Regions from separate parts of the Paraburkholderia sp. BL6669N2 genome, predicted to be linked through region 3. Evidence: riboswitches for the same ligand, from Rfam matches in the RefSeq annotation. Region 3 holds a riboswitch; each other region holds the start of a gene.
What was found. A riboswitch is a leader RNA that binds a small molecule or an ion and turns the genes downstream of it on or off. The one in region 3 is predicted to bind cobalamin.
Positions count from the first base shown of each region.

Region 1 (9,823 bases), on a different contig from region 3:
AGCAGCGCCACCACGTCCACCGCTTTCAGATCGAGGTTGCTGTTGCGCGAGAAAGTGAGCAACTGTCCCGTTAGTTTCGCGCCGCGCTCGGTCGCGCGCTTGACGGTGGCGGCCATGCTGCGAAGGCGCTCATCGCTGGTTACTCGCGCGATCAGCTCGGCGTTCACCATGATGACGTTCAGCAGATTATTGAAGTCGTGCGCGATGCCGCCGGTGAGTTGCCCGAGCGCCTCCATTTTCTGCGACTGCACGAGCACCGCCTGCACTTTGGCGCGCTCGTGTATTTCCATCATCAGCCGATTGTTGGCGGAGGCGAGTTCCTGAGTACGTTCGGCGATACGGCTTTCCAGCGAGTCGTTCAACTGCACCAGTGCTTCTTGCGCTTCGATCCGCTCGGCGAGATGGCGGCGCGATTCATATTGCCGCGCGCGTGCCCGCAATGACGACGCCACCGCGCGCCGCAGCGTCTCCGAATTCAGCGGACGTTCAAGCACGACAACGTTGCCGAGCCGTTCGAGCACTTCGAGGCCGCGTTCCGAGCGATGTCCGACGCGTGAGGCGGCGAGCAGAATAATCGGGAAATCCGACCACGCGGGCTGCTGCTCCAGCCACTCGAACAAACGGGCCGCATGGTTGCCCGTGAGCGCTTCTTCCGCGATCAACGCGGCGCCCGCACCGGCGTCGAGTTCAGCGGTGAGCGCATCGGCATCGCGGCATGCCACGCAGAGGCGTTGATCTTTGTGCAGCACCTCGGCAATCACATCGGCGTCGCGGCCAAACGGCGCAAGAATAAGGACGCGTTGCTCCATAGCCTACTGCCCGGACGTGTCGAGGACGCGGTTCGTCGCACCGAGCAGTGCAGTGTTGCCGCGATAAGCCGGCAGTCCGGAGAGCACACCTTCGAAGTCGCGCAACGCCTCGCCGACTTCCACGCCATTGCTGCCGAGCCGGAACTGGCGGATCGAGCGCTCGTGAGCATTGGCGCGGCTCTTTACGGCCGTCACGGCGGTGAGCACTTCGCCGTGGTGTTCGAAGTAGCGGAACAGCACCACCACGTCGCTCAGGTAGCTGATGTCGATATCGGTCTGTACCTCGCCGATGATGCCGTGCTGCCCCAGCACGAGCATCGTGATCACGCCTTGCTGGTTCAGATAGCCGAGCAGTTCGTGCATTTGCAGCAGCAGATAGCGCTCGCCCGGCATTGCCTGCAGATAAGCGTTCAGACTGTCTATCGCGACAAAGCGCGCACCGTCCTGCTCGACAGAGCGGCGGACATCGCTGGCGAATTCACCGGGCGAGATCTCCGCCGGATCGATCTGCCGCAGCGTCAGCAGACCGCTTTCGACGTGCGGCGCCAGATGCATGCCGAGCGTCGCGCAGCGGATCGTCAACGTGACGAGTGTCTCGTCGAACACGTAGTAGACGCAGCGCTCGCCGCGCTCGAGCGCGGCGATCAGGCACGACACCACCGTAGTGGTCTTGCCGACGCCCGAAGGGCCGATCATCAGTGCATTGGTGCCGGGGATCAGACCGCCGCCGAGCAACGCGTCGAGTCCCTGCGTGCCGGTGCTGACCGCCTCTGTGTCGAACTGCGCGTGGTGTTCCGCCGCGACAAGGCGCGGATACACGCGGATGCCGCCGGTGTCGAGCGTCAAGTCGTGATAGCCCTCGCGGAATTTGATGCCGCGCATTTTGGCGATGCGCGTGCGCCGCCGGTTGCCGCCATAGTCGCGCACCAGATTGTCCAAACTGACCACGCCGTGCGCGATGCTGTGCAGTTGAACGTCACCGGGCTCCGAAGAATTGTCGTCGAGCAGCAGCACCGTGCATTCTCGGGTGGCGAAATAGCGCTTGAGCGCGAGAATCTGCCGCCGGTAACGCAGCGGGTTCTGCGACAGCAGACGCAATTCGGAGAGGCTGTCTAGCACGATGCGCGAGGGTTTGAGTTCCTCGACCTGCTGGATGACGTTGCGCACCGTCTCGCCGAGTTCGACCTCGGCCGGGTGCAGCACGGTCTGCTCGTACTGCGGGTCGAGACCTTCGTCCGACACCAGCTCCAGAATGTTGAAGCCGCCGATATCCCAGCCGTGGCTTTGCGCTACCGCGATCAGTTCGGCGCGGGTCTCGGAGAGCGTGATGTACAAACCTCTCTGTCCCTCTTCGACTCCCTTGAGTAAGAATTGCAAGGCCAAGGTAGTTTTACCTGTACCGGGCGCACCTTCCACAAGGTACATGCGATGGGGCGTGAGACCGCCTCCCAGGATGTCGTCAATTCCATCGATTCCTGAGGAAAGGCGGCCCGGCTTGTCGGCGGCTTGTCTGTTTGACATGGCGTAGCGTATTTGACGTCGATGGATGGCTGTTGGTTATTCAGCCGGTACGGCGAGAATGCAAAATCCGTGCCGGTTGACGGATTCATGCGCCGGCGCGCTCCTTCACCAGTTGAATGAAGCGCGTGGCCGCGCTGTTGTGCAGTGCCGCGGGATAGGCAAGGTGCAGCGGCGCGCTGAGTTTCGAAGGGTTCGCGAGCGTGCAGTACACGGTGCCCACCTGGTCGTAACGCTGCATGGAAGCGGGCACCAAGGTCACGCCCAGACCCGCCGCCACGAGGTTGATGCCCGACGCCATGCGCGGCACTTCGCGGGCAATGCGCGGGACGAAGCCCGCTTGCCGGCAAGCGGCGAGGATGTCGGCATACATGCCGGGTGCGCCCGGACGGCGGACCAAAATGAAGTCTTCGTGCGCCAACGCTTTGAGCGACACTTGCGGCCGCTTCTTGCCCTTGAGCAACGGATGACCCACCGGCAACACCACGACCATCGGTTCGTCGAGCAGCAACTCGAACGCCACGCCCTCGCGGGCGTCGACCGGCTTGCGTAGAAACGCCGCCTGGATCTGGCCCGCGGCCAGACGCTCGATGATCTCCGCCGCGTTGAACTCGGCGAGGTCCACGGCGACCTCGGGGCAGACCGCGCGAAACGCGCGGATCGCCTCAGTCGTGAATGGATGGAACGACGCGGAACTGGTCAGTCCGATCGAAATCGTGCCGAGTTCTCCACGCGCAATCCGGCTCGCCTTTTCGACAGACTGCTGCAGATTTTGCAGCAGGCGTTGCGCGTCTTCCGCGAAGGCCTGACCGGCCGGCGTCAAGGTGACGCCGCGCGGCATGCGCACAAAGAGTTCGAAACCGATCTCTTCTTCCAGCGTTCGAATCTGCTGCGAGAGCGGCGGCTGTTGCATGGCTAGCCTTTCTGCCGCGCGCGTGAACTGGCCTTCTTCGGCGACCGCCAGAAAGTAACGCAGATGCCGCAGCTCCATGGTGTTTCGTCTCCTCACCAGCGCATGAAGGCCGGTTCGATGCCATACATACTAAGTATGAATGGTGCATGAAACAGGTATTTTACATTTACCATGTCCGCTCCTACGATCTCGTCCATCGCATTCCGTCCGAATCAGGCCGGCGTGACGGTCGGTATTCGCCTCCGGTTCCGAGTATTCGGTTTCCCTACGACGGATTTGACGATGCGCCGCGTTCAAGACTGCGCACGGTTATCAGGAGCAAGCTGGATGACTTTGAATCTTTCACGACGTATTGCGGCGTTGTGTATGTCGACAGGCGCGGCAGTGCTGATGACGTTCGCGCAATCCGCGTTCGCGGTCCATGCTTACGAGCCGCATCTGAAGCCGGTGGCGACGATCTCCAACACGCGCTTCACGCTCGCCACGCCGCAAGGGCAAGCGCAATTCCCGCTGTATCTGTCGAAGGATTGGAACGTTGCTCAGCCGCAGGTGACGCGCGCGGTCGTCGTGATTCACGGCAAGCTGCGCAATGCGGACGTGTACTTTCGCACCGCTCAGAATGCCCGCGACACCGCACACGCGGACCCCGACGCCACGCTGCTGATCGCGCCGCAGTTCCTCGCCACGCTCGACACGCGCGTACACGACGAGCCTGCCGACTTGCTGCGCTGGACCGGCGACGCCTGGATGGGCGGCGAAGCGGCGCGCGCGCCGCTTCCGATCAGTTCCTACGAGGTGCTCGATGCGATCGTCGCGCGGCTCGCCGATCGCAAGCTATTCCCCAATCTGCGGCATGTGGTGTTCGCCGGGCATTCGGGCGGCGGCCAGGTCGTGCAGCGCTACGCCGTCGCGGCGCGTAATATCGCCGCGTTGACCGGCGAAGGCATCGACGTGCGTTACGTGGTCGCGAGCCCGTCCACGTATGCGTATTTCGATGCGCAACGGCCTAACGCGCAAGGTATTGCCGCGCCGTTCGATGCCGCGCAATGTCCCGACTTCAATCAATGGAAATACGGCATGGACAACCGGCCGCCGTATCTCGACGACCGCACGCCCGCGCAACTCGAAGCGATCTACGCGTCGCGCCAGGTCGACTACCTCGTCGGCGGCGCTGATGACGATCCGCAGCAGAGCGCGCTCGACAGAACCTGTGCCGCCGAAGCGCAAGGACCGCAACGCGCGGCGCGCGCCGAAGCGTACTACCGGTATATCCAGTCGCGTCATCCGGACGGCCTGAAGCAGCACTTTCATATCGTGCCGGGCGTGGGGCACGACGGTGCGCGCATGCTGACGTCGGTATGCGCGCTGTCAGCAATGTTCGACACTCCGGGATGCGGGCAATGAGCGAAGCGACTTTCAATCAGCGCGACGGTGCCGCGGCTGGAGCCGATGCAGCGAACAGCTTGAGTCCGTCGATGGTGCGGCGCGCGATCTTCGCCTCCGTGCTCGGGAATGGACTCGAGTGGTTCGACTTTCTGATCTACGGCTACTTCGCAAAGATCATCGCGCAAGTGTTCTTTCCCGGCGGCAGCGGCTTCGTGTCGATCATGCTGACGCTTGCGACGTTTGCCGTCGGTTTTATCGTGCGGCCGATCGGCGGCATTCTGCTCGGCATCTACGCGGACCGCGCTGGGCGCCGCAAGGCGCTCTCGCTGCTGATCATTTCGATGGCGGCCAGTACATTGCTGATGGGTCTCACGCCGGGCTATGCGAGCATCGGCATCGGTGCGCCGCTGTTGGTGGTCCTTGCGCGCTTATTGCAGGGGCTATCCGTGGGCGGACAGTTCGCGACGGCTTCCGCGATGCTGGTCGAGTACGCGCCCCCGCACAAGAAGATGTTCTACGGCAGCTTCAACATGTCGGCCCAGGCGTTCGCGTTGCTGCTGTCGTCCGGCGTCGGCTATCTGCTGACCACGCAGCTCACGCATGAGCAACTGGTGGCGTGGGGCTGGCGTTTACCGTTTCTGTTCGGCGCGCTGGCGGGGCCGTTCGGCTTCTTTATCCGGCATCGCGTGGCCGAGTCACCGGAGTTCGAGCGGCTGCTCGAACACAAGGACAAACCGCCGCGCGTCACGATCCGCCAGTTCTTCCGCGACAACGGCGACGCGGCGATCTGCGCGATGGGCGTGATTATCGTCGGGGCGGCGACTAATTATGTTTGGCATTCCTATCTCTCGGTGTATGTCGAACGGCAATTGCATTTGCCGTTGTCCACCGCTTTGCTCGGCGCGTTCGTGTCCGGTGTGCTGAATCTGTTTCTGTTTCCGCTGTCCGGCAAGCTCGCCGATCGTTTTGGCGCATACCGGCTGTTCTATCCCATCGTGATGGCGTGGATGGTCTGCGTGTATCCGCTTTATCACTTCGTGGTGACGAATCCGACGCCGGGGCACCTGTTCATCGCGCAGATGATCGCGACGCTGTTCCTCGCCGCGATGTCCGGCGCGCATCCCGGCATGCTCGCGACCTTGTTCCCCGTGCGCAGCCGTTCGGCGGGCGTGGCGCTGTCGTACAACATTGCGGTGACGCTGTTCGGCGGCATGGCGCCGCTCACCATCACCGGCTTGACGCGCGTGACCGGCAGCAGCCTCACGCCCGCGTTTTACCTGATTTTTGCCGGCTTCGTGTCGCTCGCGATGGTGTACTTCACGCGCGCCGGACGCATGTCGAGCGGCGCGGCGGCTAGACCCGCCACTCATTGATCGACCACGAGCCTATTGCATGACCCAGCCTTTCATCACAGACGACGAACGCGCGCCGAATGAACATCCGGTCGCGGTCGTTGCGAGCCGGCATCTGAGCGTCACGACGCGAGCCGGCAGCGGCACCGTGCCGGTGTTTTCCAACGGCGACTGGCTCGCGCCGACGCGCGATGTCCAACGCGCCGTGATTCTGATTCATGGCCGCTTGCGCAACGGCGACACGTATTTCGAACTCGCGCAGCGTTCGTGCTCGCTCGCCGGCGGCAGCGCGGCCGATACGCTGCTGATCGTGCCGCAATTTCTCGCGAGCGCGGATGTCGACGCGCATGAGCTGCCGCCGTCCACGTTGCATTGGGACTGGACGAGCTGGATGGCCGGCGAGAACGCCGAAGGTCCCGCGCCGATCAGTTCGTTCGATGTGCTCGACGCGATTGTGGACACGTTGGCGTCGCGCGAGCAGTTCGCGTCGCTCGCCGAGGTGGTGATCGCGGGACACTCGGGCGGCGCGCAGGTCGTGCAGCGCTACGCGGTAGTAGCGCGAGACGAGGCGTCGCTCGCGGCGCGCGGTATCGCGCTGCGCTATGTGGTCGCGAATCCTTCGTCGTATGTGTACTTTGATGCAATGCGGCCGGTTGGGTCGGTTGCGTCCGCTGTGTCCGGCGAGTTTGCGGCGTTCGATCGGGCGAGGTGTCCGTCGTTCAATCGCTGGAAATATGGGCTCGAGGATTTGCCCGCTTGCTCTCGCGACGCGGCTTCAGCGGCCACGCTCGAAGCGCGTTACGCGCAGCGTGACGTGACCGTGCTGCTCGGCGGCGCGGATTGCGATCCACAGCATCCGGCGCTCGACCGCTCGTGCGCCGCGCTGACGCAAGGTGAACACCGGCTCGGGCGCGGCCTGGCTTACGCGCGCTATATGGCGTTGCGGCATCCCCAAGGATTGGCGAAGCATCGGACGTATGTGATCGATGGTGTCGGGCACGATGCCAAGGGGATTTTCGGGTCGGCGCAGGGGCTGGCGGCTTTGTTCGGTACTGGATTGTAATGATGGTGACTGAAGCGCGGTCTTGACTAGTCAGCGCTCATGGGCATGAAGCGTGCTACCGCGCTGGTACTGCGAGTGACTTCAAGGACCGCGCCGACATGAACAGAACCCGATTGCTTGCCACCGCGCTCGCCGCTGCGTCGCTGGGCGTTTTGCTGACCGGCGGTGCGTATGCCGACGATGCGCCTAGCCCTTGCACATCCCTGAAGCGGATCGTCGCGGCGGCCCCTGGCGGGCTCGCCTCATTGACATCGGACGACGGCAAGGGTGTCGCGCAACCTTACGGCGACGACGCGCAATGTTCTGCGAGTCACGGTGCCTATCAATGCACGTGGACGCCGCATCACGATGCCGGCTCGAATGCCGACGCGCTGCAAGCTGTCGCGGCGGACGTCGCATCGTGTCTGCCGGACGCGACGCACGATCAGAATTCGCCGGGACGTCAGCACTTTTATCTGGGCGCGAAGGGTAAGAGGACCGATATCACACTGACGCCGACCGGGTCGAACAAGCTGCGTCTGGTGGTGTCGGGTAAATAAGCCACCCGGCGAGAGCGGCTAGTATGTCGCCGGCCACCATGTCCAGCCGCGCGACGAGTGCCGCAACTCGATGATCGAAAGCGGCGCGATTTCAATGCGCGGAAAAACCGCGGGCGATGCCCCGAGCGCGTACACGATCGCTGCCCGCAGCACCGGCGCGTGGGTGACGGCGATCACGTCGCGAACATGGGACGACGCACGATCCGTCTCGCCGTCTAACAACGCTTCGAGCCATCCTCCTACCCGTTTCACGAGTTGACTGAACGACTCGCCGCCGTGAGGCGCGGCGTTCGGATCGCGCGTCCAGGCGGCGACGTCTTGCGGCGCTTCGGCGGCGAGGTCGGCGAGCCGCCGTCCTTGCCATGTGCCGTAGTTCAGATCCGCCAGACCGGCGTCGACCGATGCCGCGAGACCCAGCGCCGTCGTCGTTTCGCGCGCGCAGGCGGCCGGGCTGACGAAAGCCGGCGCGTCATCCGCGATCGCCAGGCGCAAGCGTGCGGCGTGGGTTTCGGCTTCGGCGAGTCCGCGGGCGTCAAGTGGGTCGTCGGCGGGAAAACGGCCTGCGCGTTGGGCCGCGGTCGATGCGTGGCTGACCAGTAACAGCCTTGTGTCCATTCCGTTCATGTCCTGTCAAGCCACGCCCCGAAGCCGAACGCCGGCGGCATGAAACGTGTGTTTTGCGTTGCCGGGTGCCGAAGTTTAGCGCGTAGAATAGCGGGACTGCGAAGCGCGGAAGCCGGTGAGAGCCCGGCGCGGTCGCGCCACTGTAATCGGCAGCACAAGCCGAAAGCCAGACCTGAGCTTCGCACCAATCCTCTGCAATGACAATCGGGGCGCGTTACCCCAGGAGATGTCCATCATGACCGAAGCTGTTTTCGATCCCGCCAATCAGCCCGTTGCCCAACCCACGCCGATTCCGCTGCGCGAGTTGTTGCCCTGGGTCGTGTTCGGCGGTTTGCTGTTGTTGCTCGCGCTTTACTTCGTGGGTGCGGAACAGGGCGCCACCTCGCTGGTGCCGGGCATGTACGTGCATGAGTTCGTGCACGACGGCCGCCATCTGCTCGGCTTTCCCTGCCACTAACGGAGTCGACCATGGTGGGTAAATTGTTGGTACGCGGGATGCTTGCAGGCATCGCCGCGGGACTCCTCACGTTCGGCTTCGCCCGGGTAGTGGGCGAGCCGCAGGTCAATCAGGCGATTTCATTCGAAGAAAAGGCCGAGGCCGCGAAAGGCGAGGCGCCCGAGCCTGAGATGGTGAGCCGCGATACACAGCGGGGAATCGGCTTGTTGACTGGCGTGCTGACTTACGGCGCGGCATTCGGCGGCTTGTTCTCGCTGGTGTTCGCTTACGCTTATGGGCGAGTGGGCGCGTTGAGCCCGCGCGCGTTGTCCGCATGGCTTGCGCTTGGCGCGTTCATTGCTCTCGCGATCGTGCCGAACCTGAAGTATCCGGCGAACCCGCCCTCGGTCGGCGACCCTGAGACGATCGGGACGCGCACGGGGCTGTTCTTCCTGATGATTGCGATCTCGCTGGCGGCGATGGTGTTCTCGCTCAAGGTGCGGCGCCGTGCGGCGATGAAACTTGGCGCCTGGAACGGCTCGATCGTGGGGGCAGTGGTGTTCATCGTGATCATCGCGGCGGTGCAGTTGTCGATGCCCGCGATCAACGAAGTGCCGGAGGCTTTCCCGGCGGTGCTGCTGTGGAAATTCCGCGTCGCGGCGCTCGGTATGCAGGCGATTATGTGGGCGACGATCGGGCTGCTGTTTGGCGCGCTGGTCGAGCGAATTGCGTTGATGCGGGTGGCAGGACGGCCGGCGGTGAAGTCGGCTTGATCGGCGTGACGAGTGCGGCCGCTTCGGTGGTTGCGCTCGGCGGTTTGCTCGCCGTGCTTCGCTCTCCGCAGTTTGCGCGCAGTGGTCAAGATGGGTTCTGCGTCAAGGAGTTGGGGCGGTTGTGGGGTGGTTATCCACAGGCTTGCGAACAATTTCTGTGGATAAACTCGCCCGCGATGCTCAAGAGCAACAAACATCTGTTCCGTTCGACTTTAACAACCTGGTTGCTGGCACACGGCCTCCGGTTGTCCGCATCATTGGGACAGGGCAGGTGTTTTGCGTGACCATTCAGGGCGACTCCGGTCGCCCTTTTTTATCTTGTCGCTTGCTGCGCGTTCCCGGATTTGTCCGATGTCACGGCTGCGTACACGACCCTCTCATTGATTCTGCATGTCGGCACAATTCCCCTC
Region 1 covers NZ_QUNA01000002.1:2,842,151-2,851,973, reverse strand. Annotated here, with positions in the region: gene B0G80_RS35270 (response regulator) at 1-809, opposite strand, end outside; gene B0G80_RS35265 (ATPase domain-containing protein) at 813-2,330, opposite strand; gene B0G80_RS35260 (LysR family transcriptional regulator) at 2,416-3,318, opposite strand; gene B0G80_RS35255 (alpha/beta hydrolase) at 3,568-4,644, shown strand; gene B0G80_RS35250 (MFS transporter) at 4,641-5,999, shown strand; gene B0G80_RS35245 (alpha/beta hydrolase) at 6,019-7,041, shown strand; gene B0G80_RS35240 (hypothetical protein) at 7,140-7,580, shown strand; gene B0G80_RS35235 (histidine phosphatase family protein) at 7,599-8,195, opposite strand; cobalamin riboswitch at 8,259-8,401, shown strand; gene B0G80_RS35230 (CbtB-domain containing protein) at 8,440-8,661, shown strand; gene B0G80_RS35225 (CbtA family protein) at 8,673-9,413, shown strand.
Region 1: it holds a riboswitch for cobalamin, as region 3 does, so the genes downstream of both, B0G80_RS35230 (CbtB-domain containing protein) here and B0G80_RS20690 (TonB-dependent receptor domain-containing protein) in region 3, are expected to answer to the same signal.

Region 2 (9,823 bases), on a different contig from region 3:
CTGCTCTACTGGCTGATCGCTACGTTGCTGTTTGCGTGGGGACTGGCGGGACTTAAAAGGTGGGGGTCCCGCTACTTCACCGCAAGGAAAAACGGCGAAGCGATTCCCAGACTGTCTTTTTTTGTCGTGCTTGTCATGTCTTTACTTGCGTTCGTCGTCAGTTGCGATCTTGGCTGGTATCTTTCGCTCTTGTTCGGCAGGTACACCGTCGACATTCCCCGTCCTGTGAAGGCGCTTATCAAAGCCTATCAATCAGTCACGGGGCAGGGCGGTGGTGCAGATGCCGACGACTATCTGGCGTATTTCGCCGTCAACCTTTATTGGGCGATAGCAACGCTATGCGTCGGTGTGCTTCTTATTTCTTTCTGTCTCGCGATGCGCCGGTTCATCCACAGGAAAACATCATAACCACCGACTGCCCAGTCACTCATACCACCGCGGCGTATAAACCCATTCGGCGCCGCCGGCGCCAACGCCAAATCGCCGCGTCGTCGACGACCCCACGATCACCATCGTGCGCATATCCACATCGGACGAACGCAATTCGCCCAACGTGACCGTGCGCAGCGTGCCGCCAGGTCGGCCAATATCGCGGCCCAACACCACCTGAGTCTGCGCCGCGCGATACTCCCGCACGATACCCAGCGCTTTATCCAACTGCCACGGCCGTGCGCGCGAAATCGGGTTATAAAACGCCATCACCAGATCCGCTTCGGCGGCATGCCTCAGACGCTTTTCGATAATCGTCCATGGCTTCAAATTATCGGACAGCGACAGCATGCAGAAGTCGTGACCCAACGGCGCACCCGCCTGCGCCGCCGTTGCCATCGCCGCTGATACACCCGGCACGATTGCCAGATCGACCGCAGCCCACTCCGCGTTGTCGGACGACTCTAACGCTTCGAGCACCGCCGCCGCCATCGCGAATACCCCCGGATCGCCCGACGACACCATGACCACGGAACGTCCCTCGCTCGCCAGTTCGAACGCATGTCGCGCGCGTTGCATTTCCTCGCGATTGTCCGTGCCGTGCACGCGCTGGTCGGCGCGCAATGGGCCGGCCATTTTCACGTAGGTGTCGTAGCCGAGAATGTCGGTGGCTTCGTTGAGCGCCGTGCGCGCGGCCGGCACCATCAGATCGGCGCTGCCGGGGCCGAGGCCGATCACGGTCAGACGGCCGCGCGCGCGGCCGATCGTGTCGGGATCGATGGCGAGCGGCGCCAACGCGAGCGCGACGCCTGCCGCCGCATCGTTGTGCAGCGTCTCGTACGGGATGCGCAGCGCGGCATGCAGCAGCTTGGCCGGCGGCGCGCCATCGTCGGGACGTGTCAGCGCGAAACGCAACGGCACGTTCAGGTTCGCTGCAGCCTCGATCAGCGCCGGGTCGGCCATGCGCTCAGAAGATGCCAGCAATGCCGCGAGCGACAGCGGCGCGAGACCCTGCGCGTCCAGCGCCTCGCGCACGCGTGTCGCGATCTCGCCATCCACGGCCGTCACCGCCGCGACCACGCTGCGTGGATGAATCACCAGCTCATCTTCGCGCCCGTCCCACGTTCGCGGCGTCACGCGGATCGCGAGACGCGCCGAAGCGGAGCGGGGCAGTTGCGCGTCGTCGAGCCACGGTGCTTCGCCTTCGATGCGCGTGCTCTCGCCAGCCAGCAGGTCCGATACGAAGCGCTTGCCCTGGCCGAGATCGGCGAGCGTATAGCCCTCGGGCGGATTCAGCACGCAAGTGCCGAAACGCAGTTCGCCACTCGTCGTGATGGCCGCCGGCACAGCCAGCAGCGCGGCAATCTCGCGCGCCATCACATTGACGCCGGCGAGACCGCCGAGCAGCGGCACGACCGCGCTGCCGTCTTCGGCGACGGCCAGCACCGGCGGCTCGACGCCCTTGTTCGACAACGACGGAGCCAGACAGCGAATCACGATACCCGCCGCGCACAATGCGACGATCGGCGTGCCGCGCGCATACAGTTCCCGCAGATGCGCGCCGAGTTCGCTGTACGGCTCGTCCGCCTCGACGCGTCCCTGCAACGCATGCACCTGGCTGCCCGCGTACAGCGACTGGATGCGCCGCGCCGTCGCCAACGCGCCCGCGCCGAGAATGACGATCGCGGGTGCGCTCATCCTTGCCATTTTTCCCCCGGCACCACGAGCAGCGAAAAATACGGCGATGCCATCGGATCGACTTCGGCGAGCGGCACGATGCGCTGATTGCCCATCGTCGCGCGCTCGACGTAAAGCGCGCGGTCCGCAAGACCGAGTTCGCCGAGCACGCGCCGCACCTTGTCGAAGTTGCGGCCGAGTTTCATCACGACGGCGGCATCGGCATCGGCGAGACGGCGGCGCAACTCGTCTTCGGGCAACACGCCCGAGAGCACCGACAAGCTCTGATTGCGATACACCAGCGGCGCGCCGAGCACGGCGGCGCCGCCGAGCATCGAGCACACGCCCGGCACGACTTCGCTTTCGTAGCGCGCCGCGAGCCGATCGTGCAGGTACATGTACGAGCCGTAGAAGAACGGATCACCTTCGCAGATCACGGCGACGTCGCGGCCCGCGTCGAGGTGTGTGGCGACGACTTGCGCGGCGGTGTCGTAGAAGTCAGCGATGATCGCTTCATAGGAAAGCGGCGGTTCGAGCGCTTCGGTGGTCACGGGATACACGAGCGGCAGATGCTGCTGGGCATCGTGCAAATGCGCTTCGATGATGCTGAACGCGTTGCCCTTCTTCCCCTTCGCGACAAAGTACGCGACCACCGGCGACGCCTTCAGCAAGCGCAGCGCCTTCAGCGTGATGAGTTCCGGGTCGCCGGGGCCGACTCCGAGGCCGAACAAACGTCCTTGCGCCGTCATTTATTCGACCTCCGTGGCGAGCGCGTTCACGGCGGCCGCCGCCATCGCGCTGCCGCCGCGCCGGCCATGCACCACCACGTAGGGCACGCCGCGGCTGTCGTCCGCGAGCATGGCTTTCGATTCGGCCGCGCCGACAAAACCTACTGGAAAGCCGAGAATCAGCGCGGGTTTAGGCGCACCGGCGTCGAGCATATCGAGCAGATGAAACAGGGCGGTCGGCGCATTGCCGATCACGACCACGCCGCCCGCCAGCTGCGGCCGCCACAATTCGAGCGCGGCCGCCGAGCGCGTATTGCCGAGTTCACGTGCGAGCGACGGCACGTCTGGATGCGTCAGCGTGCAGATGACCTCGTTGTCCGCCGGCAGCCGCGCGCGCGTGATGCCTTGCGCGACCATGCCGGCATCGCACAGGATCGGCGCGCCTTGCGCGAGCGCCGCGCGGCCCGCCACGCCCGCGCCCGCGGAAAATTGCAGATCGTCGATCACATCGACCATGCCGCATGCGTGGATCACGCGCACCGCGAGTTTTTCGAGGTCGGCGGGAATGCGCGACAAGTCGGCCTCCGCACGGATCGTCGCGAAGGATTGGCGATAGATCTCCTGACCGTCGCGAATGTAATCAAGCATCGGTGTCACTCCGGGCGAGGCGTTCGAGCAGGTCGGCGGCCTCGCCGATCGTCAGTTGGCGCGCGACGCACTGGCCGAAGCCGGGCCGGCCGTCGCGCCGATAAAGGTCGTAGAGGCTGGGCGCGGCGGCGAGCAGCGTGAACGGCGCGCAATGCGCGGCGGCGCACGAGCGCGAGCAGCCGCTTAGATGCACGTCCACGCCGGCAGGCAGCCGAGCCGCGAGGCGCAACGCGTCGTTCTTGGTGTCGGCGAGACCCTTCACGCAGCCGCCCGATCCGGCGCACGCGATCAGGTGCGTGATCGCGTGTGCGGGATCGCAGGCGAGACCGAGGGCGTTCAGGCCGGACAACACGGTCGGAACGGCGTGCGTGGCGATGTCGGGTAGCAGCACGCTTTGCCAGGGTGTCAGGTGAAGCGTGGCGTTGCCGTGCTGTTGCGAAAGCGTGGCGAGTCCCGTTAGCGTGTCTGCGTCGAGACGTCCCAGCGGTGGCTGGCCGCCGACGTGCCAGGATCCGGGCACGCGTTGGGCATGGGCGCCGAGGCGGAGGTTGGCGTCGGCTGGTGTAGCGCGATGCCAGTTCGCGAGCTTCGCGTTTCGCGTCAGTGGGAAGTCGAGATATTGCTGGGCGTGATGCAGTACCGCGTCGACGGAGTGCGCGGTCAGAAGGTGGCGCATGCGCGTGGCGTCGGCGGCGGCGAGGTCGAGGAATGTCAGGAGCAGCGCGCGTATTAGTGCCGGGACTTGTGACGGGAGGATTGCGGCTAGTGCGCCTGTGTTGTTCACGCCCGGTTTTCCAGGCGCGGTGCTTTGGCTTTGCATAAGCGCGCCGGCATTAGCGCTCACAGGCGGACAACCTGCGAACCCGAACACGAACCGCAGGCCGTCCGCCTCTTGCGACGCCGCGAGCCACACATCGTGCGGATGGTCCACTCTCGCGAGCCGTTCGCCGCCGTCCAGCAACAGTGCGAATTTCGGCGACAGCGCTGCGAAACGCGCTTCGCTTTGCAGCATCGTGAGCAACTCGGCGCACAGCGGGCGTGTGTCGAATAGCGCGAACGGATCGCGTCCGGCAGCGGGGCTGATCATGACGTTGCGGACGTCGTCGGCTGCGGCCGCGGCCGCGGCTGCGGCGGAGAGCGCGTGGGCAGTGCCCGCTCGCTGCGCTGCTGCGTCCGGGGCTTTCGAGGCCCATTCATTCACTGCGTTCGCGGCTCCGGTATCTGTTGCGCTCTCCGCCTCTGCATTCGCGGCGCTGGCGGCAACTGCATTCACAGCGTTGGCCGCCGCCATCGTGTTCGCACGGCCCGCCACGCCGTTCGCCGGCATCGGCCCAAGACCGGCGTCGATCAAAGCCGCGATCAACGCCGCCTCTTCACCGCGCTTCACGCCACGCACCTGCACATTCGCGCGATTGGTCAACTCGATCACCCCGCCCGCGTGCCGCGCGCTAGCCTCCGCGATCGCCCGAGCCTGCGCCGCGCTCAATTCGCCGCCGGGCAGTTTGATCCGGCAAATCCCGCCGTCGCGCGCGGCGACGATGCGCAGCAGCCCCGGGCACGCCGAGGGCCGCAGCGTGGCGGCTGCGTCGGATAAAACGGTGGAGGGCGTTGCTTGATTCAAGACGGACACCGGGTTTAGCGTCGCGCGACAGCCCGAGCATGCCGTGAGGCGGGCATGGCTGCGGCATCGGTACACCCCGCCCGATGTTGGCTGGCACGAACAGTCTCGCCGGCAGGTCTCCTGGCTGGCAGGTCATGGTCCGCCGCGGCCTTCCCGGTCGAACCAGTGGCGTGGAGCGCAGGCGGACTCGCTGCATACAGTTGCGGGGGCAGCCACAGTGGCACTGTGTTCCCTCTTCGGCCCCGAAGGGCACCGGCGGCTGTATTATGCCTTTTTTCGAACAGCACAACGAGGCTGGACGCTTTGATCGGCGTGGCACAGCGCATTATTTGAAGACACAGAACGAGGATGGATGCATGCCCGCGTGGCTGACGGTGGTGGGCATAGGCGACGACGGCTTCGCCGGTTTGGGGCGGCCCGCGCGGCGTGCCTTGCTGGAAGCGTCGGTGGTGTACGGCGGCGAACGTCATCTGGCGATGTTGCCCGCGCGTCTCGCCGCGCGCCGTGCCGCCTGGCCGCGTCCCTTCGATCTCGCACCCTTGCTGGCCGAGCGCGGCGCAGCCGTGTGCGTGCTGGCGAGCGGCGATCCGATGCTGTTCGGCGTCGGCGCGACACTCGCGCGGCAATTGCCGGCGGGGGAATTGCGGGTGCTGCCGGCGCCGTCGTCGTTGTCGCTGGCGGCCGCGCGGCTCGGCTGGCCGTTGCAGGATGTCGCGACGGTGTCGCTGGTGGGGCGGCCGTTGCCCACGCTGAACGCGCATCTGCATGACGGCGCGCGCATGTTCGTGCTCAGCGCGGACGGGCGCACGCCCGCGGCGCTCGCGGCATTGCTGAACGCACGAGGTTACGGGGCGACCCGCATGAGCGTGCTGGAACACCTGGGCGGCGAACTGGAGCGGCGCATCGACGGCCGCGCGGATCAATGGTCCGCGGGCGAGGTGGCCGCGTTGAACCTGATCGCGCTCGACTGCCGTGCCACCGAAGGCGCGCCGCGTCTGCCGCTGACCTGCGGTTTGCCCGACGATGCGTTTCGTCACGACGGCCAGTTGACCAAGCGCGACGTGCGCGCGATCACGCTCGCGCGCCTCGCGCCGACGCCCGGCGGATTGCTGTGGGATGTAGGCGCGGGCAGCGGCTCGATCGGCATCGAATGGATGCGCGCGCATTCCACCTGCCGCGCGATTGCGATTGAAGGGCACGCGGAGCGTCAGCGCTTCATCGAACACAATCGCGATGCGTTGGGTATGCCGGGGCTGCAACTTGTGGCGGGGCGCGCGCCTGAGGCGCTGCAGGGGTTGCCGGTGCCGGATGCCGTGTTCATCGGCGGTGGCCTGACCGTGCCGGGCGTGCTGGAGGCATGCTGGGCAGGTCTGCGCGAAGGCGGGCGGCTGGTCGCCAATGCGGTCACGCTGCAAGGTGAGGCGGTGTTGGCGGCGTGGCGCGAGCGGCATGGCGGGACGTTGACACGGATCGCATTGGCGGACGCGCAACCGCTTGGCGGTTTCGATACGTGGCGGCAGGCGTTGCCGATCACGCTGCTGGAGGTGACGAAGCCGGCGAGCGGCGAGGGCGCGAACCTCGTGGGAACGGAAACCGAGATTAACGCGACGAATGCGGCGGATGTGCCGAATGCCAGGCGTGCTGCAAGTGCCGGAAGCGGTATGAGCGCCACGAATGTCACCAACACGACCAACACGACGAAAGCGACGAACACGACCGGCGCCACCCCCACCGACCCATCGCCAGAACCCTGATGCGCGAAGAAACCCCCGAACAACCCGCGCCGCTGCGTAGCGGCTACACGACCGGCAGTTGCGCCACCGCGACGTCGCTGGCGGCGGCGCGTCTGTTGCTCGCGGGTGTCGTCAGCGAAGTGGCGGAGATCGTGTTGCCGAAGGGCCAGCATGTGCCGATGCCGCTGGTGTTCTGCCGCCTGATCGGGAATGGCGACGAAGGCGCGGAAGCCGGCACGATCAAGGACGCCGGCGACGATCCCGACGTCACGCACGGCGCCGTCGTTTTCGCGCGCGTGCGCCTCATCGCCGAAGCGGGCGTGATATTTCGCGCGGGGCCGGGCGTCGGCACGGTGACGCGCGCGGGGCTGACGCTGCCGGTCGGCGAACCTGCCATCAACCCGGTGCCGCGCAGAATGATGGCCGAGCATCTGGCCGAACTCGCGGCGGAGCATGCGTACGGCGGCGGCTTCGAAGTGACGATCGGCGTGGAAGGCGGCGAAGCGCTCGCGCTGAAAACGATGAACCCGCGTCTCGGCATTCTCGGCGGGCTGTCGATCCTCGGCACCACCGGCATCGTGCGTCCATTTTCGTGCTCGGCGTATATCGCGTCGATTCATCAGGGGATCGACGTCGCGCGCGCCAACGGCTATACCCATCTCGCCGCCTGCACCGGCAACGCGAGCGAGGACGCGATGCGCGCGCACTACGGCCTGCCGGATATCGCGCTGATCGAAATGGGCGACTTCGTCGGCGCGGTGCTCAAGCATATGAAGCGCGCGCCGGTCGAGCGTCTGAGCGTGTGCGGCGGCTTCGGCAAGCTCAGCAAGCTGGCGGCGGGCCATCTCGATCTGCATAGCCGCAATTCGAGCATCGACCTCGAGCAGCTCGCGCAATGGGCCGCCGAACAGGGCGCCGACGACGCGCTTCAGGCGGCGATCCGCGCAGCCAACACGAGTCAGCAGGCGGTCGCTTTGGCGCACGCGCGGCACGTGCCGCTCGGCGATATCGTCTGCCGGCATGCACTGGCGGTGGCGCGCGAGATCGTGCCGCCGCAGGTCAACGTCGAAATGTTCGCGATCGATCGCCAGGGCAAGCTGATCGGAGCCGCGCAATGAAAATGAAGCGGATTCTGCTGCTCGGCGGTACGGGCGACGCATTGCGGATCGCGCGGCAACTCGCGCCTGAGCACGTGTATAGTCTCGCCGGCCTCGGCAAGGTGCCAGACGATCTGGCGTGCACGGTGCGAGTCGGCGGCTTTGGCGGCAGCGAAGCTATGACGCGTTACATCGCCGGTGAAGGTATCGATCTCGTGATCGACGCGACTCACCCGTATGCGGCGCAAATCAGCGCGAACGCGGCCCAGGCGAGCCGCGCCGCGCGCGTGCCGTATTGGGCACTGCGCCGCCCGGCATGGCAACCGCAAGCCGGCGACGATTGGCGCATGGTCGGCGACTGGAACGAACTCACGGATGCACTCGCGCCGTTCAGAAAGCCGCTCTTCACGCTCGGCCGCGAACCGCTCGCGCATCTCGACGAAATCCCGCCTCATCAGTTCTGGGTCGTGCGTTGTCTCGAAGCGCACGAAGACACGCCGCGTGCGCGCATCCTCGCGGCGCGCGGTCCATTCGCGCTCGAAGCTGAACGTGCGCTATTCGCGCTGCAAGCCTTCGACGTGGTGGTCAGCAAAAATAGCGGCGGCCAGGCGACTGAAGCGAAACTCGAAGTCGCGCGTGAACGCGGTTTGCCGGTCGTGATGCTGCGCCGACCTGAATTGCCGGCAGCAGAGAGGGAGTTCGAAAGCGTTTCCGATCTGCTCGACGCACTGCAACGCGCAGTCTGAATCGCGCATGCATGCCATGCCGCCTCAACGAATCAGGGAGTAGTGAATGACGGTGTTTTTTGTCGGCGCGGGTCCTGGCGACCCCGAACTGATCACGGTGAAAGGGCAGCGCCTCGTGCGCAGTTGTCCGGTGATCCTGTACGCGGGTTCGCTCGTGCCGGCCGCGGTGCTCGAAGGTCATGCGGCGCAGCAGGTGGTTAATACCGCCGAACTCGACCTCGATCAGATCGTCGCGTTGCTCGCGGCCGCGCACGACAAAGGCCAGGACGTGGCGCGCGTGCATTCCGGCGATCCGTCGCTGTACGGCGCGATCGGCGAACAGATCCGCAGACTGCGCGAACTGAAGATACCCTATGAGATCGTGCCGGGCGTCACCGCCACGGCGGCATGCGCGGCGACGCTGGGTTGCGAACTCACATTGCCCGATATTTCGCAGACGCTGATCCTCACGCGCTTCGCGAGCAAAACCAGCATGCCCGAAGGCGAACAACTGGCCGACCTCGCCCGTCATCGTGCGACGATGGCGATTCATCTCGGCGTGCGGCACCTTGCGCGGATTGTCGATGAATTGCGGCCGCATTACGGCGGCGCATGTCCGATCGCGGTGATCTATCGCGCGAGCTGGCCCGACGAGGAGAAGATCACCGGCACGCTCGACGATATTGTCGGCAAGGTGCAATCGACCTCCATCGAGCGGACCGCGTTGATCCTGGTCGGCCAGGTGCTGGCCGCCGAAGGCTTCGCCGACTCGACGCTGTACGCGAAAGACTGAAACGGTTTACGTGAAAAAGCCCATCCGCGCACCGTCGCACAGTGCGCGGATCAGCTCACAACGCCAGAGCCTCTTACGCCGTCACTTCATCCGGCTGCCTCGCCGCCAGCTTCACACGCAATGCCCTGGCGGCCTGAACCATATTCGTCAGCGCCGCTTCGGTCTCCGGCCAGCCGCGCGTCTTCAGCCCGCAATCCGGATTGACCCACAAGCGTTCAGCGGGAATCACTTCGCACGCGCGTTCCAGCAGACGTTGCATGGCCTGCGCATCCGGCACGCGTGGCGAGTGGATATCGTAGACGCCCGGGCCGATTTCGTTCGGATACGCGAAAGCGCCGAAACCGTCGAGCAGTTCCATCGCCGAGCGTGAGG
Region 2 covers NZ_QUNA01000002.1:1,956,957-1,966,779, reverse strand. Annotated here, with positions in the region: gene B0G80_RS31320 (hypothetical protein) at 1-408, shown strand, start outside; gene cobJ (precorrin-3B C(17)-methyltransferase) at 424-2,127, opposite strand; gene B0G80_RS31310 (precorrin-2 C(20)-methyltransferase) at 2,124-2,855, opposite strand; gene B0G80_RS31305 (precorrin-8X methylmutase) at 2,856-3,482, opposite strand; gene cobG (precorrin-3B synthase) at 3,475-5,112, opposite strand; cobalamin riboswitch at 5,196-5,375, opposite strand; gene cbiE (precorrin-6y C5,15-methyltransferase (decarboxylating) subunit CbiE) at 5,460-6,857, shown strand; gene B0G80_RS31290 (cobalt-precorrin-5B (C(1))-methyltransferase) at 6,857-7,954, shown strand; gene B0G80_RS31285 (cobalt-precorrin-6A reductase) at 7,957-8,679, shown strand; gene cobM (precorrin-4 C(11)-methyltransferase) at 8,726-9,451, shown strand; gene metE (5-methyltetrahydropteroyltriglutamate--homocysteine S-methyltransferase) at 9,525-9,823, opposite strand, start outside.
Region 2: it holds a riboswitch for cobalamin, as region 3 does, so the genes downstream of both, cobG (precorrin-3B synthase) here and B0G80_RS20690 (TonB-dependent receptor domain-containing protein) in region 3, are expected to answer to the same signal.

Region 3 (9,823 bases):
ATGCCGGGGCCGCCCTTGGGGCCGAGGTAGCGCAGCACCACGACGTCGCCGGCCACGATCTTGTCGGCCAGAATCGCTTCGAGCGCGCTTTGCTCGTCGTCGAACACGCGCGCCGGGCCGGTGATAACCGGGTTCTTCAGGCCGGTGATGTTGGCGACCGCGCCGTCGACGGCCAGATTGCCCTTCAGGATCGCGAGGTGGCCTTCCTTGTAGAGCGCCTTGTCGATCGGGAAAATCACCTGCTGATCGGCGCGCGGCTTGCCCGGCACATCCTTCAACTCTTCGGCGATGGTCCGCCCGGTGATCGTGATGCAATCGCCGTGCAGCATGCCCGCGTCGAGCAGGATCTTCATGACTTGCGGAATGCCGCCCGCCTTATGCAGGTCGGTGGCCACGAACTGGCCTGAAGGCTTCAGATTGCAGATCACCGGCACCTTCTTGCGCATGCGCTCGAAGTCGTCGATGCTCCATTCCACTTCGGCCGCGTGCGCGATCGCGAGGAAGTGCAGCACGGCGTTGGTCGAGCCGCCGGTGGCCATGATCACGGCGACGGCGTTTTCGATCGACTTCTTCGTGACGATGTCGCGCGGCTTCAGATCCTTCTTGACCGCTTCGACCAGCACGCGGGCCGATTCGGCCGCCGAGTCGACCTTTTCCTGATCCGGATTGGCCATCGTCGACGAATACAGCAGCGACATGCCCAGCGCCTCGAAAGACGAGCTCATGGTGTTGGCGGTGTACATGCCGCCGCACGAACCCGTGGACGGGCAGGCGTTCTGTTCGATCCCGTCGAAATCTTCCTGCGACATCCGGCCGGCCGTAAACTCGCCCACGGCTTCGAACGACGACACGATGGTCAGGTCGGTGCCCTTCCAGTTGCCCGGACGGATCGTGCCGCCGTACACGTAGATGCTCGGCACATTGGTGCGCAGCATGCCGATCATGCCGCCCGGCATGTTCTTGTCGCAGCCGCCGATAACGACCACGCCGTCCATCCATTGACCTTGCACGCAGGTCTCGATGCAGTCGGAGATGACTTCGCGCGACACGAGCGAGTACTTCATGCCTTCGGTGCCCATCGACATGCCGTCCGAGATGGTCGGCGTGCCGAAGATCTGCGGATTCGCGTCGGCGCCCTTGATCGCGGCGACGGCGGCATCGGCCAGACGCTGCAAGCCGGCGTTGCACGGCGTGATGGTCGAATGGCCGTTGGCGATGCCGATCATCGGCTTGTCGAAGTCGGCCTTCTCGTAGCCGAGCGCGTAGTACATGGAGCGATTCGGCGAGCGCGCCACGCCCTGCGTGATGTTCTTCGAACGACGGTTGTATGCCATGGGGAGCTCCTGTCCTTTTGTTTTGATCCGCACCGCGCTGCGGGTTTCAGTCGCGCCGGCGTGGGCTGCCGGCGGCATCCGTCCAGTGTAGACCGGCGTGCCGCGCAACGACGCAGTTTTGCGATGCGCGCGTCCAATGTATTATTCGTGGCTCATTAGGTCGTAAAATGTATCACTCATGCTGCCAGCCATTCCTGATCTGCGCCAGTTGCGCTATTTCGTGACCGTCGCCGAAGAGAAGCACTTCGGGCGCGCGGCCGTGCGCCTCTCGATGACGCAGCCGCCCTTGTCGCAAGCGATTCGCGCGCTTGAGGAGACGCTCGGCGTCGAACTGTTCGCGCGCACCAAGCGTTCCGTCGAACTGACGTCAGTGGGCGCCGATCTGCTGCCCGAGGTGCAGCGCCTGCTGGCGAGTGCCGAGGGGCTGCGGCCGCTCGCGCAGAGCCTCGCGCGCGGCGAGGCCGGCGTGTTGTCGCTGGCTTTCGTGTCCACGGCTGACTACGGGCTTCTGCCGCTGTTGCTGCGCGATTTCGGCGCGCGTCATCCGCGCGTGCGGCTGGAATTGACCGAAGCCACCAGCGACATACAGGTCGACGAACTGGTGGCCGGGCGCATCGACGCGGGTCTCGTGATCGCGCCGCTACCGTCGCGCCACGCCACCCAGCTCTCGTGGCTGCCGATCGCGCGCGAGCCGCTAGTGATCGCCATGTCGACGGAGATGGCAGCGCGCGTGGCCAGCGCCAGCGGCGACCATGCCGACCCGCGCGCCGAATGGCTGGACACGCCGATCAGCCTGCGCGATGTCGCCGACGCGCCGCTCGTGGTCTTCCCAAGACGTCTGGCGCCGGGCTTTTATGACATCATTATGGATTGCTACGGCGTGGCGGGCCTTGCGCCCCGGGTCGGCCAGGAAGCGATCCAGATGCAAACGATCGTGAGCCTCGTGTCGGCCGGCATGGGTGTCGCACTGGTGCCGCAATCGTTACGTAATCTGCGCCGCACCGGCGTGGTGTACCGGCCGCTTTCCGAGTCGGTGCCCGCGATCGAGACGGGCCTCGTCTGGCGGACCGCGGAGGTGAGCCCGGTGCTGGCGGGTTTCATCGACATCGTGCGGGCGCATGCGGCGACCGTCGAGGCGCAACAATCCGCCACGCCGCGCATATAGACGCGTCCGCACGAACGCATTGCCGGCCGGACCGTCCAATGCATGCGCCGCAAGCTGCGGGCAGCGCCGCCCGTTACTAGACATTTCGCTTCTGAACCTGAACTGCCCATAACAACACGATGCTCATTCACCCCAATTTCGACCCCATTGCCATTCATCTGGGGCCGCTCGCCGTGCGCTGGTATGGACTGATGTACCTCGTCGCGTTCATCGCGGCGATCGTGGTCGGCCGGTTGCGGCTGCGTTTGCCGTATGTCGCGGCGCAAGGCTGGACCGTCAAGGATATCGACGACATGCTGTTTTACGGCGTGTTGGGCACGATTCTCGGCGGCCGCCTCGGCTACGTGCTGTTCTATAAGGCGAGCTTTTATTTCGCGCATCCGCTAGACATCTTCAAGGTCTGGGAAGGCGGCATGTCGTTTCACGGCGGCTTTCTCGGCGTGACGCTGGCCATGGTGCTGTTCGCGTATCAGCGCAAACGCTCGTGGCTGCAGGTCACCGACTTCGTCGCGCCGATGGTGCCGACGGGCCTCGCGGCAGGGCGTCTCGGCAATTTCATCAACGGCGAGTTGTGGGGCCGCGTGACCGATCCGTCGGCGCCGTGGGCCATGTTGTTTCCGGGCGCCGCGCCCGACGACGCCGCGTGGCTCACCGCGCATCCGCAACTGGCCGCGCAATGGCATCTGAACGAAGTGTTCGCGCAATATCACATGCTGCCGCGCCATCCGTCGGAACTGTATGAAATCGCGCTGGAAGGCGTCGCGCTGTTCTTCGTGCTGTTCTTCTTCTCACGCAAGCCGAAGCCGATGGGCGCGATTTCCGCCGTGTTTCTGATCGGCTACGGCCTCGCGCGCTTCACGGTCGAATTCGCGCGCGAGCCGGACGACTTCCTCGGCCTGCTGGCCATGGGACTGTCCATGGGTCAATGGTTGTCGCTGCCGATGATCGTTGTCGGTATCGGCATGCTGGTGTGGTCTTATCGCCGCGCGCGCCACGAACCGGCACAGGCGGTCAGCGCAAACTGACCGCTACGGTTTGGTGGCGAGTGGTCAAATGAGAAAAGCCGCGCGAGCGGCTTTTCTTTTACTGCGTCGAAGCAGCGCTTCTAACACCAGGAAGCGTTATTTCATCTGCACCGAGCCCGACACGTTGACGGTTACCGTCGACGTTCCGCCTTCGATCGGCACCGGCGCCGCGGCCTTTGCGTCGGCGCCCATGGCGCGCGCACTCATCATCATCGGACGCGGCATCACGCCGTTGTGGCCGACGTTGACCTCGCGAATCGAATAACCGCTGTAGCCGAACGCCTGCGCGGACGAAGCGGCCTGCTCGCGGAACGACTTGATCGCTTCGCCGGTGAGCTTCTGCTCCGCCGCGCGCTGCGCTTCAGGCGAGAGCGAGAACTGCACATTGCCGACCTGCATGATCGATGCCATCTGACCCGCGAGCTTCGACACCGCGGCGAAGTCGTGCGATTCAAGCACGATCTCCGTGCGGCCGCGCCATGCGGAAATGCGCCCGTCACGGTCGGTGGACGGATAGATCGAGAACGAGCCCGTGCGCGCCGTCACGCCGCTCACACCCTTGGCTTTTTGCAGCGCCGAATCGGCGCGCTGGTTCAGCGTTGACGTGAGCGCCGACGGATCGCTCGCTTCCTGCTCATAGAACAGCGTGATATCGACAACGTCTTGCGGCACTTCAGCGCTGGCCTGCGCGTTCAACGACAGCACGCCGGCCGGCTGATATTGGCCGGTGCTTTGCGCGCGTGCCATGGCCGGCGTCAGTGCGAGCGCGGCGGGCGCGGCGCAGACGAGAGCGAAAGCGAGTGCACGTGCGGTGTTTTTCGTCATTGTTGGACTCCTTGCTTGAACAGGTTGTGCACGATTGGTGCAAACGCCGCGCCGTGGCATGGCGTTTGCGAGATCGTTAGGCGCTTGTAACCTGAGCTTGGTTCCCGGGTTTGACGTTGCTTTAACGTTTGCGTGCGCACAAATACGCGCCACGCATTCATCAGGCATGCACGATCAGGCGAGCCGCTTGGTGATGAATCGCCATTCGGCCTCGGTCACCGGTGTAATCGACAGGCGGTTGCCTTTGGCGAGCACGCGCATGTCCGCGAGTTCGTCGTGCTCGCGTAACGCGGCGAGCGGAATAAGCGGGATCTTCTTCTTGAACACCACATCGACGAGCACCCAGCGGGGCGTTTCCTGCGACGACTTCGCGTCGTAGTAGGGGCTCTTCTTGTCGAACTGCGTCGGGTCGGGATACGCAGTGGACGATACCTCCGCAATGCCCGCGATGCCGGGCTCCGGACAGCTCGAGTGATAGAACAGCACACCGTCGCCGACCTGCATCATGTCGCGCATGAAATTACGCGCCTGATAGTTGCGCACGCCGGTCCACGGCAACGTGCGATACGGTGCGTTGGCGAGATGGTCGATGCTTGCTTCGTCCGGTTCGGACTTCATTAGCCAGTAGCGCATGAATCGAATTGAACGTTAAGGGGTTGAAGATGCGGAAGAAATCGGCCAACAAAAAACAGCGCCCAAAGAAAAACGGCACCGAACCGAAGTCCGATGCCGTTCTAAATAAGGTCCCCGCCTTAGCCGCTAGGCCGGCATCCTGAACCGGGGGTTCAGAATTGGTCGCAGTTAGCAACACTTCGGGTACATCAGACAGAGTGACGCGCACACCCGTGCTACAAATTTCCGCAACCGTGCACATGGCATTGGTTCAAGGAATATATGACCTTGGCGAACCAGGCAGGGAAGCTAAACCGATGAAGCTGAAAAACGAACTACCGATTGAACTCAAACGTTTGCTGAATCTTGCACACCTTGTGCTCACACATTCCGTTTGAATCCGCCGCCGATCTCAGGACCGGCAGCACGATAACACATGTACCTTATTGCACGCTGTACTGCTCAATCACAGTACCTAGTTGTTCGTTCATTTGATGCATTGTACGCCGGATTTCTTCAGCGGGAAATGCTTCTCCGTGTCTCACGCTCGATTGCAGTCTAAGCAGTTCCGATGCCAGCGACAGCGCAGCCATGACGGCAATGCGATCCGTGCCGCGCACGTTGCTGTTATTGCGGATCTTCGACATTTCGGCGTCGACGCGTGCAACTGCTTCGAGCAGCGCCGCTTCCGTTTCCGGCGAGCAGGCGAGGCGATAGGGCACGCCGAGAATCGATACTTCGATCTGCTTGGTGGTCATGCATTTTCTCCGTGGCGGGTCACGTCGCTCCCGGCTTCGGCTACTTGCTGAGCCGGCTCGAGCAGATCGAGCTGGTTGTCCGGCTCACTGTGCGCGCGCGCACGCGGCAGCTTCTCGAGGATCGCGTTCAGGCGCACTTGTGCGTCGTCGATCTTCGCCGAAAGCGCGTCGCGCTCCGCCTGCAGCGCGTTACGTTCCTCGCGCAGCATTGCAAGTTCCGTGCGCGTGGCTTCGGCGTCGGCGCGCGATTGCGCGAGTTGCTCTTCGAGCGCGAGTCGCGCCTCATTGTGGCGCTGGCTGATCGCGATCAGCTTGCTGATATTTTGTGAAAGTGTTTCGAGTTCGGTGAGCATCTGCTGCGTCCTCTAAAGACATCGCATTTTAGCGCGGAATGTCGCAGGTTCCGACAATTGTCTCGTTTCGAGACGTAACAACATCGCTTTGTGCAGGCTTTTTATCGACCATATGATGAAAAAGTACTCACGCGTCGGACAAGAGCCTGCACTTAACAGAACACATGGCCTGCGATCTCACCATTCTTGACGGACTCCGAGGCCGCTCCTAAACTGCCCGCACTCTGGTGCCCGCGTGCGGCATTTTTTCAACGGCCCACGCAGTTAAACGGGAAGCAGGGCGCGCGGTTCATCTGGATTCATCTAAACGCGCCAACCTGCGCTGCCCCCGCAACGGTAAGCGACCGCATTCGTCATGCAAGTCGATCCCGCTCGCGAGCTGGAAGTTCAACTCGCGAGTGTGCCACTGCGCGTCTCGCGTGGGAAGGCGGGATCGATGCGTCGCCAGCCCGGATACCGGCCAGAGGGAGAGGCACGTCCCGCGCGAAAATGTTAAATACGCGGGCGCCTCGTTACGCATCGGCCTGCGGGGAAGCGGGCCGCGCACGCTATCCACAGGACGTTCACCCCATGCTGTCCCCCTTCGCCCGCGCGGCGCTGCTCGCCTTTTCGAGCCTGCCGATCGTGGTGCACGCGCAAGCTGCGTCTCCATCTTCTGCTTCATCTGCTTCGTCTTCGTCGGCGGATTCTTCGAGTTCGGTGTCCTCTTCGGCGGTGCTGTCGCCCGTGGTGGTGACCGCGGATCGCGGGCCGCAAGCGCTCGCCGACACGATCCCGCAGACCTCGCTGTTCGATCAGCAGGATATCGCCGACACCACCGCGACCGATTTGCCGGGCCTCCTGCAACTCGCGCCCGGCGCGCAAATCTCGCGCACGGGTGGTCCCGGTTCGACGACGAGCCTCTCCTTGCGCGGCGCGTCCTCGACGCAATCGCTGCTGCTGATCGACGGCGTGCGCGTCGATTCGGTGAGTCTGGGTGCCCCGCAACTCGCGCAGATTCCACTCGACCAGATCGATCACGTGGAGGTGGTAAACGGCAACGTGTCGGCGTTATACGGCTCGGGCGCGATCGGCGGTGTGGTGCAGGTGTTCACGAAAAGCGGCGGCGATCACCCGCCGCGTTTCAATTTTTCGCTCAGCTACGGCAGCTATCACACGCAGACGCAGCAGGCGGGCGTGAACGGCGCATTGGACCAGGACGGCAATACCACCTTCAGCATTTCGCTCGCGCGTTCGAAGGACGACGGCTTCTCGTCGCTGAACACGAAGGAGGCGCCCAGCGCCAATCCGAACGCGAACGGCTATCTGAACGAGAGCATCTCGGCTTCGCTGCGCCACAAGTTCAACGACAAATGGGACGCGGGCGCCAGCTACTTTCAGTCGAACGGCAACAACAGCTACGACAACGCGTACGGCGTGCCGACCGATGTGAACAACCTGTATAGCAAGGTGCGCCAGGTCTCGGTGTTCGCGAACGGCAAGCTGACCGACTGGTGGACCACGCACTTCATCGTCGCCGAAGGCGACGACCGCAGCGTGTCGAACACCAACGGCGTGTACAACGGCCGCTTCGATACCGACAATCGCCAGTACACATGGCAGAACGATTTCGCGCTGGCCGCGCAGCAGAAACTGCAGGTCGGCTATGAGCATCTCGATCAAAGCCTCGATTCGGACACGTTCGAGGCGCCGGACCGTCATGTGGATTCGGGCTTCGCCGGCTATACGGGACGCTTCGGGCGCAACCAGTTTCAGGCCAACGTGCGGCGCGACCAGTATTCCGATTTCGGCGGAGCGAACAGTTACTATCTCGGCTACGGTTTCGACATCACCGGCCATTGGAAGGTGACCGCAAGCTATTCGGATTCGTTTCGCGCGCCGAGCTTCGACGATCTGTACTATCCGATCAGCGGCAATCCGTCTATCCAGCCGGAGCGCAGCCATTCGATCGAAGCCGCGCTGCAGTACGCATCGAATGCGCTCGGCGTGATGCGCCTTTCCGCATTCCAGACGCGCTATTCGAATCTGATTAACTACGAGCAGGTGACGCCCGGCATCTATCTGGCCGAGAACGTCGGGCATGCGAAGGTGCAGGGCATCGAAGGATCGTGGAGCGGCCATGTCGGCAAGACGGACGTGCGCGCGTCGCTGACGCTGCAAAATCCCGTCGACCTCGACAACGGTGCCGACCTCGTGCGGCGCGCCCGGCGCTTCGGGGCGCTGACGGTGAACCGCAGCATCGCCGGGTGGCGGGTGGGCGGCGAGTGGATCGTGAGCGGCCCGAGCAACGACAGCAGCGGCAAGCTGGGCGGCTATGGCGTGGTGAATCTGTCGGCGCGCTACAACATCACGAAAGCATGGTACGTGGCCGCGCAAATCCAGAATCTGTTGGACAAGGACTATGAAACGGCCTACTCGTATAACTCGCCACGGCGTGGTGCGTATCTCACGGTTGGTTGGCAGCAGCAGTGATGCTTGCGCCCTCTCGCTGAGTTCGCGCGGATGAATCGCCACTCGAGTTCGATGCCCGCGACACTGCGCGTGATGAGCGCGAAGCGCGCGGCCGCGATCTGGCTGGCGCTCGCCCTGATTGCGGCGGCGGTGCTGATGGCCTCGCTCGCGCTCGGCAGCGTATCGCTCGCGCCGATGCGCGTGCTGGCGGCGCTGATGCCGTCGCATGCGCCGTCTGTCGGTGCCGCCGACCTGACTTCGGAAATCGTCCGCACGTTGCGATTGCCGCGCGCGGTGGCCGGCTTCGCCTGCGGCGCGTTGCTCGCGTTGGCCGGCGCGTTGCTGCAGGTGCTGTTGCGCAATCCGCTGGCCGAGCCTTACGTATTGGGCGTATCGGGCGGTGCGGCGAGTTTCGCGCTGGTCGCGATGATCGCCGGTTGCGCATGGTGGGTCGTCGACGCAAGCGCATTCGCCGGCGCGTTCGTGTCGATCCTGCTGGTGCTCGGCCTCGCGCGCCGCGAGTTGTGGCGCGGCGAACCGCAGGACACGTCGCCGCGTTTGCTGCTGACCGGCGCGGTGATCGCGGCGGGCTGGGGCGCGCTGATTACTTTGCTGCTCAACCTCGCGCCCGATAACCGCTTGCGCGGCATGCTGTTCTGGCTGACCGGCGACCTCAACGGCGGCGCGATGCCGTGGACGGCGCTCGTCGCGCTCGTCATCGTGCTGGTTGCGATCGTGCCCGCCGCGCCGCGTCTGAATGTGCTGCTGCGTGGCGACGCCGCCGCGCAGGCATTAGGCGTCGCGGTGATGCCGCTGCGTCTGCGGGTGTATCTGGCGGCCTCGCTCGCCGCGGCCGCGGCGGTGACGACGGCGGGCACCATCGGCTTTGTCGGACTGGTCGTGCCGCACATGCTGCGGCTCGCGTTCGGCAACGATCAGCGCATGCTGCTGCCGGCCGCCGCACTCGGCGGCGGCGTCGCGGTGATGGGCGCGGACCTGATCGCGCGCACCGTGATCGCGCCGGCGCAGTTGCCCGTAGGCGTGATCACGTCGATCATCGGCGTGCCGGTGTTTCTGTGGATGCTGCTGCACAGGCGCCGATGATGCAAACCCGTCACGCTCCTTCTCATGAGGCTACCCTCAGCGCGCAACGTCTGACCTTGCGCGTCGGCGCGCGCACTTTGCTCGACGCCTTCACGCATACCTTCTACGCCGGCGAGATCTGGTGCATCGCCGGCCCGAACGGCGCGGGCAAGACGACTTTGCTCTCCACGCTCGCGGGTTTGCTGCAACCGTCGGC
Region 3 covers NZ_QUNA01000001.1:4,572,173-4,581,995, forward strand. Annotated here, with positions in the region: gene ilvD (dihydroxy-acid dehydratase) at 1-1,334, opposite strand, end outside; gene B0G80_RS20655 (LysR family transcriptional regulator) at 1,513-2,499, shown strand; gene lgt (prolipoprotein diacylglyceryl transferase) at 2,619-3,524, shown strand; gene B0G80_RS20665 (SIMPL domain-containing protein) at 3,621-4,349, opposite strand; gene B0G80_RS20670 (EVE domain-containing protein) at 4,524-4,982, opposite strand; RNA gene ssrS (6S RNA) at 5,090-5,271, opposite strand; gene B0G80_RS20680 (cell division protein ZapA) at 5,405-5,719, opposite strand; gene B0G80_RS20685 (ATPase) at 5,716-6,072, opposite strand; cobalamin riboswitch at 6,281-6,552, shown strand; gene B0G80_RS20690 (TonB-dependent receptor domain-containing protein) at 6,643-8,544, shown strand; gene B0G80_RS20695 (iron ABC transporter permease) at 8,575-9,627, shown strand; gene B0G80_RS20700 (ABC transporter ATP-binding protein) at 9,627-9,823, shown strand, end outside.